DNA from 4 places in the Collibacillus ludicampi genome. Region 4 is predicted to be linked to each of the others. Evidence: riboswitches for the same ligand, from Rfam matches in the RefSeq annotation. Region 4 holds a riboswitch; each other region holds the start of a gene.

Region 1 (4,214 bases), 2.6 Mb from region 4:
CAAGTGAATACGTACGAAAACCGGCTGTTTTAATTTTATGATCAAATTGATAGTATCGCTCTCTTTCAAGCCCCATAATTGCTCCCACAACAAAAGCAAACAGCAATCGAAATAAGATCACGAAATCGTCATAGTATGTGTGGAAAAGCCAATCCAAATCATTCACCCCAGTTAGAATCTTATAAACACCTCTTTGTGTGCAATGACTTGAAATTGAACGAATAAACCTCATAGGAATATCCGCACACGACTTCAAAATGGTTCCCTTTATTTTGTTTTAGTGTACTATAAAAATGTACGTAATTCGAGATGAACAAATATGTCTGACAATCAACCTCGACGACGTTGTGTCAGCAACCTTTTGATGTGGCGCACCCAACCACAAGAATGGCATGACATTCCGTTTGTTGCGTGATCTCCCCTTGTATCCTACAATAAGTGGGCGTAAAGATTCATGAGATAGGAGGATGGAAGGATGACCAGCGATAAAAACAAACCTGTGTTTCATACATATGAAGAAGTGGAACAAGCGGTCATGGATAAAGTCAATGAACGCATCATCAAGGGACGTTTTATGACCGGACTCCTGAACGGGGTGTATTCTGAGGAGCAGATTCGGGAATTCGCCTTGATCTACAGTTATTACAGCCGCAGTTTTCCGCGCGTCCTGGGGGCTGCCGTCGCTGCTGTAGAGCCGATTGACAAATGGTGGGTGCCGCTTGTCGATAACCTCTGGGATGAAGGGGGCCGTGGAAATCCGAAGGCATATCATTCGAAACTGTATCGTACCTTTTTGGAATCGGCTGCCCCTGATGTGTTCATCAGTGATGAGCATATTCCCGATTATCCGGTAGCACCGCCAGCGAAACGCGCGGTTGATACGTTTATTCGCTTCCTGCAAAATGCGACACCGTTAGAGGCGATGGCTGCTGTTGGGTTAGGTTCGGAGTTGTTTGCGGGGGAAGTCATGGGGCTTATAGGCAAAGGTCTGCAACATCCAAATTATAACAAGACGAGAAAGTTGAATGTGACATTCTGGTTGGTGCATGCCGATACACATGAACCTCGCCACTATCAGCTTTGTAAAGATATTTTGGTGGAATACAAAGATCCCGCGGATTTGCAGCGGATCTATCAGGCGGGCGTGTATATCGCCATGTCGGAAGCGGAGTTCTACGAAGGTATCTATGAACGCATGATGGCTGTCGCGGAAGGGCAAAGGATCTAACCTCTGATGGTCGCGGCGTGTACAGGAGGAAAATCGAGAGCCATTCTCTGTAATACGACAAGAGAATATATCATCCAATCCATACTCGAATTTCATCCGAGATTCTTGTTGTAACAGCTTCAAGCAACAGTTGTCAAGAACAGCGGATCCGCATATAATTGTATGTACAATTTCATAGCTCCATCGCTGAATTCCGAAAGGAAACGGGGGAACCATCTTTTTGGGGTGAATCCAGTCGTCTGATTGGTAGGACAATCTCTTAAGTCCGAACCCGGCAGCTAACTTCGTAAGCGTTTAAGAGAGGAGTGATGAGCGATGATTCGTAAATTCTTGTACCGTACCCCCCGTAGGTATCCCCTTCGGGGGTTTTATTTACCGGATCTGATTGAAGATGGCTGGTACGGGTTTGACGAACCGGATGATTTACAACATTCGCCTGACGAATACGAATGGAACAAGAAGGAAGTTGAACTTCACGATTATTTGAAAAATCAACAAATCCAACACAGGCTTTCCCAGTTAACCAGAAATAACCGGTCTACTTGCAAACGTATGGATGAAACATCCGGTGAAAACATGACTTCATGATCTGTTCAATAATCAAAATATTATATGTATAAGGACTTGTGTAGAAAATTAACGAAAAGGAGGCGGAGACTCATGGAACAGATCTTGTTTGATCATGAAGAAACGACCCGTACCCGCCATGTAGGGTTCATTAAAGGCGGAAGACGATTTGATTTCACCTTGACGTATTCGCAACATTTTCTCGGCAAGACGATTGTGACTTGCCTTCAGACGGGACGAAGCGCGTTATTGGACATACATGATATCCATATTCCGGATATCCTTTCATCCAAGTTCGGTTTGAATGATGAAGAAGCGCGCCATTTGGCAGGTTTCTTGGAAACACCTTTAAGCGATCGGATGATACACACACAGTACTGAAATCTCTTTCGATGTTGAACCCGGAAGATTCCGGGTTTCTTTTTTTCCTGTCTCGCGATTCAGCCATTTCCTTGTTGAGCAGAGAAAGGCGGGAAAGACAGTAAACGTATATGTCCGAGACTCGGACATGACCCACGGATTCGCCCGCTCCTTTTCATTACCAACCCATACGAACATCACGATGGAGATTTTTAATGGGGTACTCCATGTGTTTCGAAAGTTTTGGTATGGTTCGCCCGTTCGCGCTGTAGGAATGGGGGTAACCAACTTAGTTGATGACAGTGTGATGCAATTGGATCTCTTTTCGGACAAGGTAAGAAAACGGGAGCTAGGCTATACAATGGACAAAATCCGTGCCAAGTATGGTGCTACTTCTCTTATGCGTTGTGCCTCTTTAACGAAAGCCGGCATTCTTCCGGAAAGAGCTTCGAAAATTGGTGGGCACTATGCATAAAAAGACATGAACGCAATCACGCGTCATGTCTTTTCTTAAGAGGTTAAATATCAGCAAAAATATGGTACCAATCTTCATTAACACAAACAAGAGGTGATCTTTGTGACTCGCCGTGCAATGCTTACGGAACGTGGAAATAAACTTTGGGAAGGTTCTCGCATGATCTTGCCGGAGCATCGGGCGGCAATTGCAGAGTATGAATATAAACAACGTTTATTGACAAAGCCAACCCTCGATAGCGATAAATTAGAAGAGATGAGCCGAAAGTTGTCGGAAGCCTTGCAGGATGAGAAACGAATCACCATTCACGTCTTTCATCCAGAAGGAATTGAACGGGTACATGTACTTCCGAAGAAAATTGATATTTCGACGCGGATACTTGTCGGACTCAGTACGTTGGGAGAACGGACTATTCGGATCAAGCTAGATGACATCATTGATATTGAACACTAAAGAATGACTCGATCAGCGTTGTAGATACAATCCATGCGATTCATTTACTAATATTTTCAAATAACTTCTTTATAAGGAAATAAAGTATATATCCCCCATAACTGATAAATAGGTTTTTCATTATTTCAAGATAATTTAGGTTTTTATTTACAAAATAAGAAACCAGTATAAAAGTAAATGCAAAAATAACAAAATTTAACAAGTTATTTATTATTGTTTTCATATGCTCCTCCATTTATATAACTTATCGAAATATATGGCGAGCATGACTTTAAGTCAGCCTCGCCATATATCTATTTAATTCAATAGTGAATATTCAATCAACATAAGGTAAAACTTCTGCAGTATAGGAATAAAACTTAGAGCCTATAAATGAATCTCCCATATAATACATATCCAAACAACTATAATAACAAGATGTATATCTAGTCACCCAACGATAGTCAACATATGATTGAATCGTAATATCACCTTTTATTACTTTATCTGAAAAATATCCAGTAACTGCAGCAGCTATGAATGAAGCAGCACTTTTAGGAAGACCATATTTACTTTGTAAAAAGTTGGTGGCTACACCGACACCAGTGGAGATTGCCGAAGTAATAATATATTTTGGAATCACATAGGTAGTTGAAAAGCTCCCATCCCAATTTTGAGTACCACCATCAACAGAATTTGGTTTTACTTGAACATTTCCTTGATTTAATTTGACCTTAGAGTTTGTAGCGGCGAAAGAGGGAGTCGCACTTGTAATCGCAATAGCAGTTATGAGAGAACCAATTAAGAATCGTTTTTTCATTCCATATCCTCCTTATAATTACTTTATACCAATATATTTCATCATTAGTATTAAATATCCTGTTAAAATTTTGTAAATATTCGATTTTATATAATTAATGTAATGTCTATACATTAAGAATGACAAAATATTCCTCATAGAGGATGGCCCAAACTTCTTTTACCTAGCGCATAAGATCAGCTGTTAAGCTCTATCGGTGCAAGCTCGACTTCCTTTCCCCAACCATTTCGCTTATATTGGAGATACTGGAGGGAATATCATGGCGAACAAAACCATTGAAAAAGAAACGTCTAAAAAAGGCACAAAGCAACAACAGATCAACGTGCAAGATA
Region 2 (4,214 bases), 2.1 Mb from region 4:
GACTTGTATTCGGACGGGGTGGCAAGCGGGGATAAACTGAAAGTCTACAGTTCCTATTTTCCGATAGTGGAGGTAGACAGTTCTTTTTATGCCGTCCTTCCCGAGAAAAACTACAGCAAATGGGTCGAAGAAACCCCGCCCGCTTTTTCTTTCATTATCAAGGCATACCAAGGAATGACCGGACATTTAAGAGGAAAGAATCCTTTCTCAAGTCTGGGAGAAATGTTTGATGCGTTTAAACAATCGATTGAACCGGTCATACAAGCGGGTAAATTGAAAGCCGTTCTTTTTCAATACCCACCCTGGTTTGAATGTATCAAAGAAAATGTGGATGTTCTTCGCTATACGAAGGAGAAGATGGGTGATATTCCGGTTGCGCTTGAATTCAGAAACAGGAGTTGGTTCACGCCCAGAATGTTGGAAAAAACAATCGCGTTTATGGAGAAAGAAGGATGGATCCATAGCATTTGCGATGAACCGCAAGCGGGAGCAGGCTCCATACCCACAGTTTTGCATCCGACGAATCGTCAATTAACACTCGTACGCTTTCACGGGCGTAATGTAAACGGATGGACGAATACCGGAGACGGTAATTGGAGAGACATCCGTTACTTATACCGGTATAGCCGGGAAGAGTTAACGGAGTGGAAAGAGAAGTTGAAAGATCTGCAACAAAGATCACAAGAGATTTGTGTCTTATTCAACAACAATTCGGGCGGACATGCCGCCGCCAATGCCATGGAAATGATCGAACTCTTGGGCATAGAATATAAAGGATTGTCTCCGCGGCAATTGGATTTCTTTTAAAAAGCTTCCCACGAAAAGCATGGTGGGAAGCTTTTTTATCATCCGGGTATGTTTTTGTATAGTATAACAAACGATACGAATAAATCTTGAATTTAAAGGGAGGGAATGTCATGGAATGGTATGAACGGCTGGCCGATTACTTTCCAGAACACGAGATGAAAGATCCGCGTCAACTCTATGACCTGATTGAGGATAAGGACACCTACCACAAAGAAGAGACAGATGAATACATCGTGATGTATGCCGAATTCCCTACATTTATCTTTATTGACTATTTACTCGTCAATCCTGCGACAAGAGGGAAAGGAGTCGGCACGAAACTCCTCAACCGTTTTAAAGAAAAGGGGAAGACGATCATCGTAGAAGTGGAGCCTATTGATCACGAAGATGAAGACACGAAAAAGAGGGAAGCATTTTATCGCAAAAACGGGTTTGTCAAGGCGGATCGTATTCAATACCGCAGGAAAGATGAAGACGGAAAACCATATGAAATGAATATCTTTTATTGGAGTCCGGAAGATTTGCCCCAGAATGTGATTATGGAGAAAATGGCCAAGGCGTGTGAAGAAATCCACAATTTCCGTTCTAAAAAATATTACGGGCGCAAGTTGGCAGACCCGGACGAAGTCTTGAAATTCATCAAACATTAAAGTTCGCGAATGGCCTTCTTGGTATGTCGAATACATTGTCTTATTCCCCGAGAATATTCCGTCATTTTTGTGCACGGTAGTTCAGCAAGAGAATTCTCCCATATCCCTCCCTATGGTCGGAATTCCTTACCAACTGGTAATTTGCCCCTATCTGCGGATAAGATTATAATCAAATCTGAAAAGTCAATATTGTGTGATGCTGAATTCCCGAAAGGGAAGCGGGGGAACCACGTTTGGGGTGAATCCGGGCATGCAGTCTCGCATGACCGGTAGGGCCGACTCTCAGCCCGAATCCGTCAGCTAACTTCGTAAGCAGTGTAAGAGAGGGGTGAATGATGTTCATGGGAAAGTATTCGCTTATTTTATACCCCCGTAGGTATTTGTCCTCGGGGGTTTTGTTTTTCATGCGTAGACGAGAATTTGCGAAAGGGGTTGTCTAGTGAAAAAGTTATTTAGGACTTTAGGGCTGTCCCTGATCATGATGACTGCGGTGGTTGGTTGCGGAGTCTCCAAAGGAAAGACGGGTGTCGGCACCTCTTCCGACACATCCGTGGAATCTACTTGGCAGCGTGTAAAAAAACAAGGATATGTGACCGTCGGATTTGCGAATGAAAAACCTTACGCCTATGTAACACCAGATGGAAAGCTGACGGGTGAAGCGGTTGAGGTCGCGCGTACGGTTCTCACAAGGTTAGGGATTCATGAGATGAGAGGTGAGATCACCGAATTTGGATCACTGATACCCGGGCTGAAAGCTAAGCGTTTCGACATGATCACGGCGGGTATGTTCATTAAACCGGAACGTTGCAAAGAAGTGGCATTTGCCGACCCTGAATACAGTATCGGTGAGGCAATCGCGGTGAAGAAAGGGAATGTAGTGAATATTCATAGTTATCGGGATATTTCCGCCAACCCGAAAGTGAAAGTTGCAGTGATGACCGGAGCTATAGAGGTTGATTATCTGCAAAAGTCGAGAGTCTCCGCCGCACAGATCGTAACGGTTCCCGACCAGCCTTCCGCTGTCGCCGCACTACAAGCAGGCCGAGCGGATGTGGTTACGATGACGGGGCCTTCGTTGCAATCGGTGCTCGATGCGGTGAAAGATCCATCAATTGAAAGAGTGATGGACTTTCAACAACCGATGATTGAAGGGAAGAGCGCACGAGGATACGGGGCAACGGCTTTCCGCAAAGAAGACAAGGACTTCCGTGATGCATTCAATCGTGAGTTACAGAAACTGAAGGAATCGGGTGAACTATTCAAGATCATTCAGCCCTTCGGATTTACCAAACAGGAATTGCCGGGCAATGTAACAGCTGAGCAAGTGTGTACAAACGAACAGTAAGAATGCATATCTCCCCATTCTATAATAATTCGATGCAGACAGATTTCACAAGATCCTTCATTCTCATTCTACTTGAGTGTTGATGATCAAGATCGAAAGGAGTGCATGTCAATCTATTCGTTCCTAGACTTACTCCCGCCACTCTTGAAAGGCGCGGGGATCACCCTCGAGATTACGATTCTCTCGATGATCGCAGCTCTTTTCTTAGCCATGCTTGCGGGGATTGGCCGCCTGTCCAAATATTCAATGATTCGGGGCGTAACGGCTATTTATGTAGAAGTTTTTCGCGGAACCTCCCTGCTGGTTCAGTTGTATTGGTTGTATTTTGCCCTGCCGATCCTGGGCATCGAATTGCCAAAAATGGCAGCCGCGGTACTTGCGTTGGGGCTCAATTATGGGGCTTACGGATCAGAAGTGGTTCGTGGATCGATCCTTGCCGTACCAAAAGGACATACGGAAGCAGGGATCGCGTTGAACATGACTCCCTGGCAGAGAATGAGATGTATCATATGGCCCCAAGCGTTTGTCATGATGTTGCCGGCTTTCGGAAATTTGCTCATTGAATTGCTGAAAGGTACGGCCTTGGTTTCTCTCATTACACTTGCAGATTTAACCTTTCAGGCGAAAATTCTCAGCACCTCGACATTCCAAACCACCGAGATCTATACTCTTTTGCTCGTGATGTATTTCATTCTCGCGTACCCCATCACATGGGGAATTCGCCTGATTGAGCGCAGAGTTGCTGCAGGGAGGTCATAGCCCATGTGGGATTGGGATTTCGCCTGGTCCATCGTTCCGCAACTTCTTGAAGCGTTAAAGGTAACCGTTACCTCCACGTTCGTGGCGTTTTTCATAGCAGCGATCGCAGGACTTTTGCTTGCGATTGGCAGGAGATCCGCGTGTAAGCCCTTATCTCTAGTTACAGGCGGAATTGTGGAATTTGTGAGGAGCACCCCTCTTCTTGTTCAGCTGTATTTTATTTTTTACGTGCTGCCTGTGTTTGGGGTTTCACTTTCCCCCTTCACAGCGGGAGTGATCGGCTTAGGATTGCATTATAGTTCGTACCTGTCCGAGGTGTATCGCTCAGGGATCGATTCCGTCCCTCGTGGCCAATGGGAAGCTGCGGTCGCTCTGAACTTTTCAAAAATGCAGACGTGGGGCAGAATCATCGTACCTCAAGCGATACCGCCGGTCATCCCGGTCTTGGGAAACTACTTGATTGTCATGTTTAAAGAGACACCGATTCTATCGGCAATCACTTTAATGGAGATCTTGCAAACGGCCAAAATGATCGGCTCTACCTCCTTTCGCTATCTTGAGGGATTTACGATCGTAGGTTTGATGTTCCTACTCTTGAGTTACCCTTCATCGCTTCTGGTTCGCCGTCTAGAGTACCGATTAAATCGAAAGTT
Region 3 (4,214 bases), 1.5 Mb from region 4:
CCTCCCATTTCTGTTCCATTCGTTCAATATCCTGTTCGTTAAACCCCACGTATACAGCAACCACATCGGTGTTGAGACTCTGCGCAAACGATATCGTATTGAGTACAACACGGTGGATCCCCGAGATGAGCACAATGGTTAGTATGTGATGGGAACTCGGTTTATGAGTTTCAAAATCAATGCGCAACTCATTGGCCACTTGGTTATAATGACGTTTTATACCTAAGCAACCGAAGATGATTGCGGGCAAGACGATGAGTACAATCCATGCCCCTTCTGTAAACTTCGTTGAAGCGACAACGATCAAAACACTGATGGTCGTAAGAGCGCCAATGGCGTTCATGGACATTTTTACCTTCCAGTAGGAACCTTTCACGCGGATCCAACGGCGTACTAGACCGATCTGTGCGATGGTAAACGACACAAATACACCGATCGAATAGAGCGGAATCAGAGCTTCCGTCCTCGCTTCAAATCCAATGATTAACAGGGATGCAAGAGCTGTTAAAATCAGCATTCCGTTCGAATATCCCAAACGGTCGCCACGAACCGTCAAGGCACGCGGCAAAAATCCGTCAGACGCGACAAGCGCCGCAAGTTGCGGGAAGCCCGTGAACGTAGAATTGGCGGCCAAGATAAGAACGATAAATGTAGACCAGATCATGATTTGATAAACGATACTATGTCCAAAATAGACGCCCGCTAATTGAGATAACATGGTATTCTGCGGATTCACGGAGATTCCCTTGACATAAAGTTCATAAGAATAACCCAAGAGCGTAGCTCCGGTGATAAGACCGAGAGCGATATAGGCTTTTACGGCATTTTTCGTGGCAGGATCGCGAAAAACCGGCACCGAGTTGGAAATGGTTTCGATCCCTGTGAGCGATGAACACGCTGCACTAAATGCTTTGAGGATCAAAAGTGTTGTCAATCCCTTTGGCATGACCCCAAACGGCGGAGTTGACGGCTGTACAAAACCGTGTTGGAACTGATCAGAAATTCCCGTGAGGATGAGAATCCCCATGCAGATCATGAAAAAGAGAGTAGGCCATGCAAATACCGTGGCGGATTCTGAGATTCCCCTCAAATTCACGATTAGAATCACGATCACACAAAGAACGGAAATGGTCGTCGCATGTGGCGCAATCACCGGATAAGCGGAAGCAACAGCTTGCACACCTGCCGACACCGAAACGGCTACGGTCAGGACGTAATCGACCAGCAAGGCACTGGATGCGATCAACGAAACCCAAGGTTTATCAAAATTTTCCTTTGCGATCGTGTAAGCCCCTCCACCATTGGGATACGCCATCACCCCCATGATATAAGAGGCGATCAAGATTCCGAGAAGAATCACGGTGGCTATCGTGATCGGTAAAATTAACCACTTCACATCAGATCCCAGGGAAGCCAATTCTGTCATACCGGCTTCGGGACCATACGCAACCGATGAATAGAGATCCGCCGCCAATACGAGCAATGCCATAAACCAGAAAAGTTTATTATGTTTCGCGTACAGTTCCTTCGTTCGCATCGGCCGCCCGATGATGATCCTCTTCAAGCTGCTGAAATTGGATATGGCAAACAGGATAGCCACGACCGCGGCGATAACGAGAAGAGGATGAAGCAAATGACTATGTACCATCGTGAAAAACGCTCTCCCTTCACTGGGTGATCCCATGTAGTTTTCCCAATTGCTGCTCTAAAAAAAGCAAAAAACGACCACGAAGGGTCGTTTGACGTCATTCGACCGCTTCTGCAGATCGCCTACGAAGTTAGCTGACGGGTTCGGGCGGCAGAAGAACACCCTACCAAATCATTTGGATTCACCCCACAAATTGGGTCCTCCGCTCTGTCTTCACAGATTCGGCGTTTTGCAAATGTTGATATTCATTATATCCCTCAAAGAAGGGAAAGCAATTCGTCCCGTTGGTGATTTATAGCGATTTTGACCAAGAAAAAACAAACTTTACATAAGCGTATGATCTTTGCTCTTATTACCTCTGATTTTTACGTAATTCCTTTAAAAGATGCGATATCACTTATTTTTGTACTTGAGCTTTCACCTGGGGAGAAGAACCAGCTAGCGATTTGTCCGCCTCCGTACTTCCTGTTGTTTTTGCTGCAGGCGGCGAGACGGTAGCATTAGCCTGTTTCATGTTGCCTGGAGACTCTTTGGATGTATTGCCGTGGGGTCTCTTCATTTCATTGTTTGACGTGGATGATGGTTTCTTTTCCTCAAGATGTTGATGGTTATCAACTTTTGGATTCGGCTGATGAACCGCGACAGCCGGTATGACGACCGAACCGTCCGGACGGTACAATCGATCATTCATGTAACGCCAGACTCCTCCAAAAGAACTGGTTATATTCATCGTATCGGAAAGCTCGTCATAATCAATGCGTGAGATTTGAATATCTCCCAATGGCAATTGACGGATTCCGCTTACCGCGTCATACTTGTAAATTTCATTCATCGAGCCGTTTTTCATTTCAATATACAAGTATTCCATGTACGGGGAAAAAAAGGTGTTCTCAACCGTCCGATGATCTCCAAACCATTCGTAGATCAAATAGGGTTTCGCTTCATGCAATGGCAGTAAATAAGCGTCCAAATAAGAGCCTTGGACAAAATATAATAGAGTGTTCGTATTTCCCAGCCATTTCAGATAGGATACCTGCCCTACCGTTTGTTGAAAAATGGTTCCTCCCTTTCCGGCTATCGTCAGTGTATCCTTTGTTGTATAAGCCATATACTGTTTATCTTGGCTGTACATCACTTGCTCAGCGTTATTTGGGGGCATGACGGTTACTGTTTCTTGTTCCTTGGTTGTTGTATTCCTTTCCATTACCGGGGAAATGGGAGGCTGCAAAAACTTATCGATCTCATGGAGTGTCACCAGTTGGATCAACGTAAACAAGGTAAAAACTCCTGTCCATATAGATATTTTTTTGTTCATCCTCCACTTTTTTCTCATGTTTTATTTCCCCCATCCACGACGAAGCTTGTCGCCACGTATCTTTCTCCAAGGGGATTCGACGGAGGCACAAGAAATTGATTCTTATAATAAAGCTCGGAACTGTATCCTCCATCCAGATTGGCCGCCACATAAGCTCCATGCTCCAACATCACTTGCTCGCAATCGAGCAAGCTTGCGCCAATTCCACCATTCCCCCGCCCTGAGAGGGCAAGTAACAAAATCGCTCCATCGCTGCGTTGACCAATTGCGGATCTCGGCGCGAAGCCCCAGGATCCATCGGTCGCCTTTAAAAAAGGCTTCCCGTCGCGAACCAATTCCGGCCCGAATGAGACCGCATCTTCGATCCCAATTGTTCGAGCTCTTGAAACGTATATTTGCCGACGATCAGTGCGCCGCTTTTCGTGATTCCAATAACAGGTTCGCGGGAGGTTTTATCCCCACATATGAATTTTCCTCGTGAAACGGTAATACCGAGCGGTATACCGCCCGTACCATGTCCGCCGTCAGAAAATCCTCCAGCATTAATACCGGCGATCGAACCGGAATCTTTCACCATTTCACTGACTGTTTCCCCGACAGAGTTTAAATGTTTTGTCACTGCCACATGTACGCGTTTTGGATCATGAACGATCAATAAACTGCCGGAATATTTGGCCGTTTGGATCGGAACCACTTCGATTTCGTCATCGTGAATGTTCGCAAAGTCGCCGGCCGGCAACGTTCCCCGATCCATCGTATCGAAGGAAACAGGACGGTACTTTGCCAAGGTAGCTGCCGAATAAAAAGGAGTGATGACCCAAGGATGTCGGCTTGTGAGTATGGCACCTATCACTGCACTGCGCAGATTTTCAAATGGTCCATACAGGACGAGTGCAACTGTTGAAGTGATCATATAGATGATCATGACCATGGTGATGGTAATGATAGATCCCATGCGAGTGTTTTTGTTTTTTAAAGGAAATGATGAGTGTTCCTTTTTCTTGGATGTAAAAAGCAAAACGATCATCTCCTATGTCGGACAGGCACCTAAAAAACAGCTTTTCGCCCTAAAGTATAGAGGACGAGCTTACAAAAATCTAGGTTAACTATTTTAAAAAAATAGAGTTCAGAGAAAAAATTGGCTGGAATCAATCTTACCTGTACGGCAGCGGCAATACATGCAAGCATTTCTGTGCCGGACTCACCTCCTTCTAGCGAATGTGACGCTCATCACAATGAGAAGAGGTTAAA
Region 4 (4,214 bases):
CTTTTTATAACCTAGTCGTTGTTGTTACCAAAAAGAGCACAGAGCGTCCATTCACGTTGGATCATCTAAAGAGAGCTTGTGAACTCCTCATTAAAGGAGGGCCCCTAGAAGAGCTTAGCCTGGAACAAAAAAGAACGGCGATCATCGTATACTTTCGGGAGATCAGCCGTGTATTTGAAGAGGCGTGGACTTCCAAAACCGCTTTTAAACTTCGCAGTGTGATGGGTCTGATGAGTTGTGCCGCCGTGGGGCATAACATTTTGGAAGCCGCTTGGGATCCCCGTAATCAATGGATTGACGAGGGGGAAGTCAAACGGATGGTGTGGAAACTGCATACGTTCGACTGGTCGAGGACAGGTCCGCTGCGTTACGCATCAGGCATTCCGGGACAACGTTACGTATATCAAGTACTTAAACATATGATCTTTGACGTTCCTGTCAAAACACAACCACCTGCTGAAAGACCCAAGTTTAATATCGGCATACAAGTGAGCTGAGCAGAAAACGCTCATTCTAGATGGGCGACCATAGCAGAGGGTGTTCAGTAAACTTCATGATCACTACACATGCTGCAAACGGTGCCATCAGAGGATGAAAGTTTCTTTTGCGGAAAGAAAAGTTTGAGGCTGCCCCCAGAAACGAAGTGGCTTTTGGGTGGGTGTATCGCTTTGCAGTGCAGAGATGAATGGAAGGTCGTTCCGCTTCCTTTAAGCCGATAAGAAGGCATATGCTTAGCGCGTAATAGCGACTTTATAGGTCGTCCCGTTCCTTTTGAAAGTTGAAGAGGCATATGCACCGAACCCAAGCGCAAAGCGATACACCCTCCCAAGCACTAGTTTTTCAGATAGTCCTTTCTCGTCATTCCATGATACAATATGTACAAGGTGGTGATGAGAAAGCACGATGATCATCGGTTTCGGTTTTGGCAGTCCTCTCACCAGTTTATTGATGTTACTCGCTACATCTCTCATCAGTTACTCGATTTTTAAATGGATACAATCCCGCAAGCAGAATGATGATCTTGATGAAGAAGCACGAAGAGAGGCACTCCGCCGTTACTATCGTGAACAAAGAGAACGAGCCCGTCAAATGATGCAGGAGTACGATTTGACGGATGAAGAAATTGAGCGGCGGATTGATGAAGAATTGAAGAGAAAATGGTGACAGGAGGCCGTCATTGGGCCTCCTGTTTTTCTATGGGCCGATGGTAGATCGATTATTTGTTTTCCGGACCTTTTTCGGGATCGATTCTTGTCCTCGATTCATTTTCCCGGTTTGTTCGGGAACGGGCCGTCAATTGTCTTGCGTCTTCCGTCTTAGGAAATCGTCTTATATTCTCTTTCATTCTGTATGCCTCCTTTGCGATCAGGAGTTTTGTTCCTACCCTGGTTCGGGACGCTGATGATACCGCGTGTATCAAACATGATCCAAAGCACTTCGGCAGTCGTTTATACAGGCTTCCATATTGGTCAAGGCGCTTTGCAAACGTTGTAACGCCATTTGATCGCGCGTTTCCTTTACGGCCGTTTGCAAATCCGAATAAATTCCTTCACAGCGTTGCAGGCAGTAGCGGATCTGATCATTTGTCGCCATACCATCACCCTTCTTAACCATAATAATTTTATGTAGTAACACAGACTCTTTCATGATTACATTCGTAGTTTTAACTGATTCCTTTCTCTTCATTCCCTAAAGAGAGGTTTTAAGGCTTCCACAAGAAAACGAATAAAAAAATCCCGGCGAAAACCGGGATGTCAGCGTGCACAAGGTTTAGAACATGCGTTTCACAGCGGTGATGTGTTTGCTCCAATAGGATCCGGGTGCGACACTCAGATATCCTACTCGACCAAGGCCACCACCCTCTTGTATCATACGACCGTTTCCTGCATAAATCCCCACATGCCTTCCTCCGTCAAAAATGAGCAAATCACCCGGACGCATCTGGCTCTTGGGTACTGGATTCCCAACGGAACGGGCTTGTACACGGCTCGATCCGGAGAACTTGTACCCCAATGCATGATGATATACATATGCGGTGAAATTGGAGCAGTCGAAGCCATACTGTCCACGGTCTTCATTATGACCCCACCGGTAAGGAGTTCCTAATTTGCTTTCGGCTACTTGTAACACCGCATCTAACTTCGTCTGATGGTCATCATCCAGAGAAGCAATAGGAGTGATGGAACGATCCAACTTCACACCGTGCGGCAACGAATGCAAAGTTGTATCCTGGTTTTGGTAGGAAGACGTATGAGACGAATCACCTGCAGAAGCATACACAGATGTGGAGACGACAGCGTTACCCGCGAGCAAAACAGCTCCCAAAGTAAGAGAGAGGAAAAGCTTTTTTCCTTTCATTGTAACATCACCTTTCCTTTTCTTCGCCTCCGAGGTTAGTTGTCGGGTTTGGACTGAGGATACAGCCCACACAATGGTTCACCCCAAAGGATCTGCCATACGAGATCCGAATAATATCCCCCGTACCGCAACGATTCACATGAGCAATCATTGCGGATTCGGCATGTACTAGGATAACACAGCCCGTCCTTCACTTCCTCCCTCAAATCTTACCAAGCAAGGGAAGCTCTTACCGATTGAATAAAGTTCTACTTTACTACTATAACGCTTAAAAGCATAAATCTATTAAATTTATTTAGCTGGTTATTTTTGTTCTTGTATTATAAACTTAATTGTTGTAATATTAAAAAGTCAAAAATCGACACAGTTCTCCTTTGTTGAAAAAAACAAAAAATTAAAATGAATTAAGAAAGTGGGGGTACCATGAATTTATTTAGAAAAAAATCAATTTCTACTCTCCTAACGCAATCAAAAAGTAAAAATTCACTGAATAAGGCGTTAGGGCCTTTCGATCTCACCATGCTTGGTGTCGGTGCGATCATCGGAACGGGAATCTTCGTTCTGACAGGAGTCGCAGCTGCTAAACACGCCGGACCGGCGCTGATCCTTTCCTTTATTCTTTCCGGTCTCGCCTGTGTGTTCGCCGCTCTTTGCTATTCCGAATTCGCTTCTACCGTCCCAGTTTCCGGAAGCGCTTACACGTACAGTTACGCGACATTCGGAGAACTGATTGCCTGGATTCTGGGATGGGATTTGATTTTGGAATACGGACTGGCGTCTTCAGCAGTTGCCAGCGGTTGGTCAGGTTATTTTCAAGGCTTACTTTCCGGTTTCGGCATACATCTGCCGACAGCGCTTACCAGTGCGTACAATCCAGTAAAGGGAACTTTTGTCGATGTACCTGCTATCTTAATTGTCTTACTAATCACATTTTTGTTAACAAGAGGCGTGCGTGAATCTGCCCGCTTGAACTCCATCATGGTCATCATTAAAATCGCTGTCGTACTGTTGTTTATCGTTGTAGGGGTCAAGTTTGTTAAACCTGTGAACTGGTCTCCATTCATGCCGTTCGGTTTTCACGGAATCGCGACAGGGGCTGCGACTGTATTCTTCGCCTATATCGGTTTCGACGCCGTTTCGACCGCTGCCGAGGAAGTCAAAAACCCTCAACGCAGTATGCCGATCGGTATCATCGGTTCGCTTGCGATCTGTACTGTCCTGTATATTGCAGTATCGGCGATTTTGACGGGTATCGTCCCTTATCACATGCTTGATGTGAAAAACCCAGTCGCATTCGCGTTGCAATACGTTCATCAGGATTGGGTGGCCGGTTTCATCTCGCTCGGAGCGATTCTCGGAATCACGACGGTCTTGTTGGTCATGATCTACGGACAATCACGTCTTGTGTATGCGATTAGCCGTGATGGTTTGCTGCCAAAAGTGCTCTCATCCGTCAACGCGAAGACGAAGACACCTGCGGTCGGTACTTGGATAACAGGGATTATCGTTTCCCTCTTTGCCGGATTTGTTCCTTTGGACAAGCTTGCTGACTTGACCAACTTCGGTACACTTTTCGCTTTCATGACTGTATCCGTAGGTATCATCGTATTGCGCAAAACACAGCCGGATCTGCAGAGAGCTTTTAAGGTGCCGTTTGTGCCCGTGATTCCTATCTTATCCATTCTGTTCTGTGCTTATTTGCTCCTGAACTTGCCAAGCACAACTTGGATCGGTTTCTGTGTTTGGTTTGTACTCGGACTGATCGTCTACTTCACTTACGGACACAAAAACAGTGAACTTGCACAACAGGATCTTCAAGCCCATGCTGTAAACGAAAAAGTCAGTTAATCGCTATT

Evidence for each region. Region 4 has a riboswitch for cyclic di-AMP ahead of DNHGIG_RS17810 (C40 family peptidase). Riboswitches for the same ligand answer to the same signal wherever they lie in the genome.
Region 1: another riboswitch for cyclic di-AMP. It lies ahead of DNHGIG_RS04755 (hypothetical protein); the one in region 4 lies ahead of DNHGIG_RS17810 (C40 family peptidase).
Region 2: another riboswitch for cyclic di-AMP. It lies ahead of ehuB (ectoine/hydroxyectoine ABC transporter substrate-binding protein EhuB); the one in region 4 lies ahead of DNHGIG_RS17810 (C40 family peptidase).
Region 3: another riboswitch for cyclic di-AMP. It lies ahead of kimA (potassium transporter KimA); the one in region 4 lies ahead of DNHGIG_RS17810 (C40 family peptidase).

What each region holds. Positions count from the first base shown of each region.
Region 1 covers NZ_BOQE01000001.1:929,001-933,214, reverse strand. The annotation lists gene DNHGIG_RS04765 (MgtC/SapB family protein) at 1-157, opposite strand, end outside; gene DNHGIG_RS04760 (iron-containing redox enzyme family protein) at 476-1,228, shown strand; cyclic di-AMP (ydaO/yuaA leader) riboswitch at 1,403-1,536, shown strand; gene DNHGIG_RS04755 (hypothetical protein) at 1,544-1,816, shown strand; gene DNHGIG_RS04750 (DUF3055 domain-containing protein) at 1,889-2,176, shown strand; gene DNHGIG_RS04745 (DinB/UmuC family translesion DNA polymerase) at 2,178-2,630, shown strand; gene DNHGIG_RS04740 (YolD-like family protein) at 2,733-3,083, shown strand; gene DNHGIG_RS04735 (hypothetical protein) at 3,400-3,882, opposite strand.
Region 2 covers NZ_BOQE01000001.1:1,387,307-1,391,520, reverse strand. The annotation lists partial or broken gene DNHGIG_RS06905 (DUF72 domain-containing protein) at 1-807, shown strand, start outside; gene DNHGIG_RS06900 (GNAT family N-acetyltransferase) at 918-1,457, shown strand; cyclic di-AMP (ydaO/yuaA leader) riboswitch at 1,645-1,788, shown strand; gene ehuB (ectoine/hydroxyectoine ABC transporter substrate-binding protein EhuB) at 1,897-2,802, shown strand; gene ehuC (ectoine/hydroxyectoine ABC transporter permease subunit EhuC) at 2,908-3,561, shown strand; gene ehuD (ectoine/hydroxyectoine ABC transporter permease subunit EhuD) at 3,565-4,214, shown strand, end outside.
Region 3 covers NZ_BOQE01000001.1:2,025,270-2,029,483, reverse strand. The annotation lists gene kimA (potassium transporter KimA) at 1-1,648, opposite strand, end outside; cyclic di-AMP (ydaO/yuaA leader) riboswitch at 1,753-1,885, opposite strand; gene DNHGIG_RS10240 (hypothetical protein) at 2,046-2,924, opposite strand; gene DNHGIG_RS10235 (phosphodiester glycosidase family protein) at 2,978-3,328, opposite strand; gene DNHGIG_RS10230 (hypothetical protein) at 3,271-3,981, opposite strand.
Region 4 covers NZ_BOQE01000001.1:3,498,120-3,502,333, reverse strand. The annotation lists gene DNHGIG_RS17830 (DGQHR domain-containing protein) at 1-497, shown strand, start outside; gene DNHGIG_RS17825 (hypothetical protein) at 904-1,164, shown strand; gene DNHGIG_RS17820 (hypothetical protein) at 1,217-1,345, opposite strand; gene DNHGIG_RS17815 (hypothetical protein) at 1,417-1,593, opposite strand; gene DNHGIG_RS17810 (C40 family peptidase) at 1,771-2,358, opposite strand; cyclic di-AMP (ydaO/yuaA leader) riboswitch at 2,368-2,532, opposite strand; gene bcaP (branched-chain amino acid transporter BcaP) at 2,782-4,206, shown strand.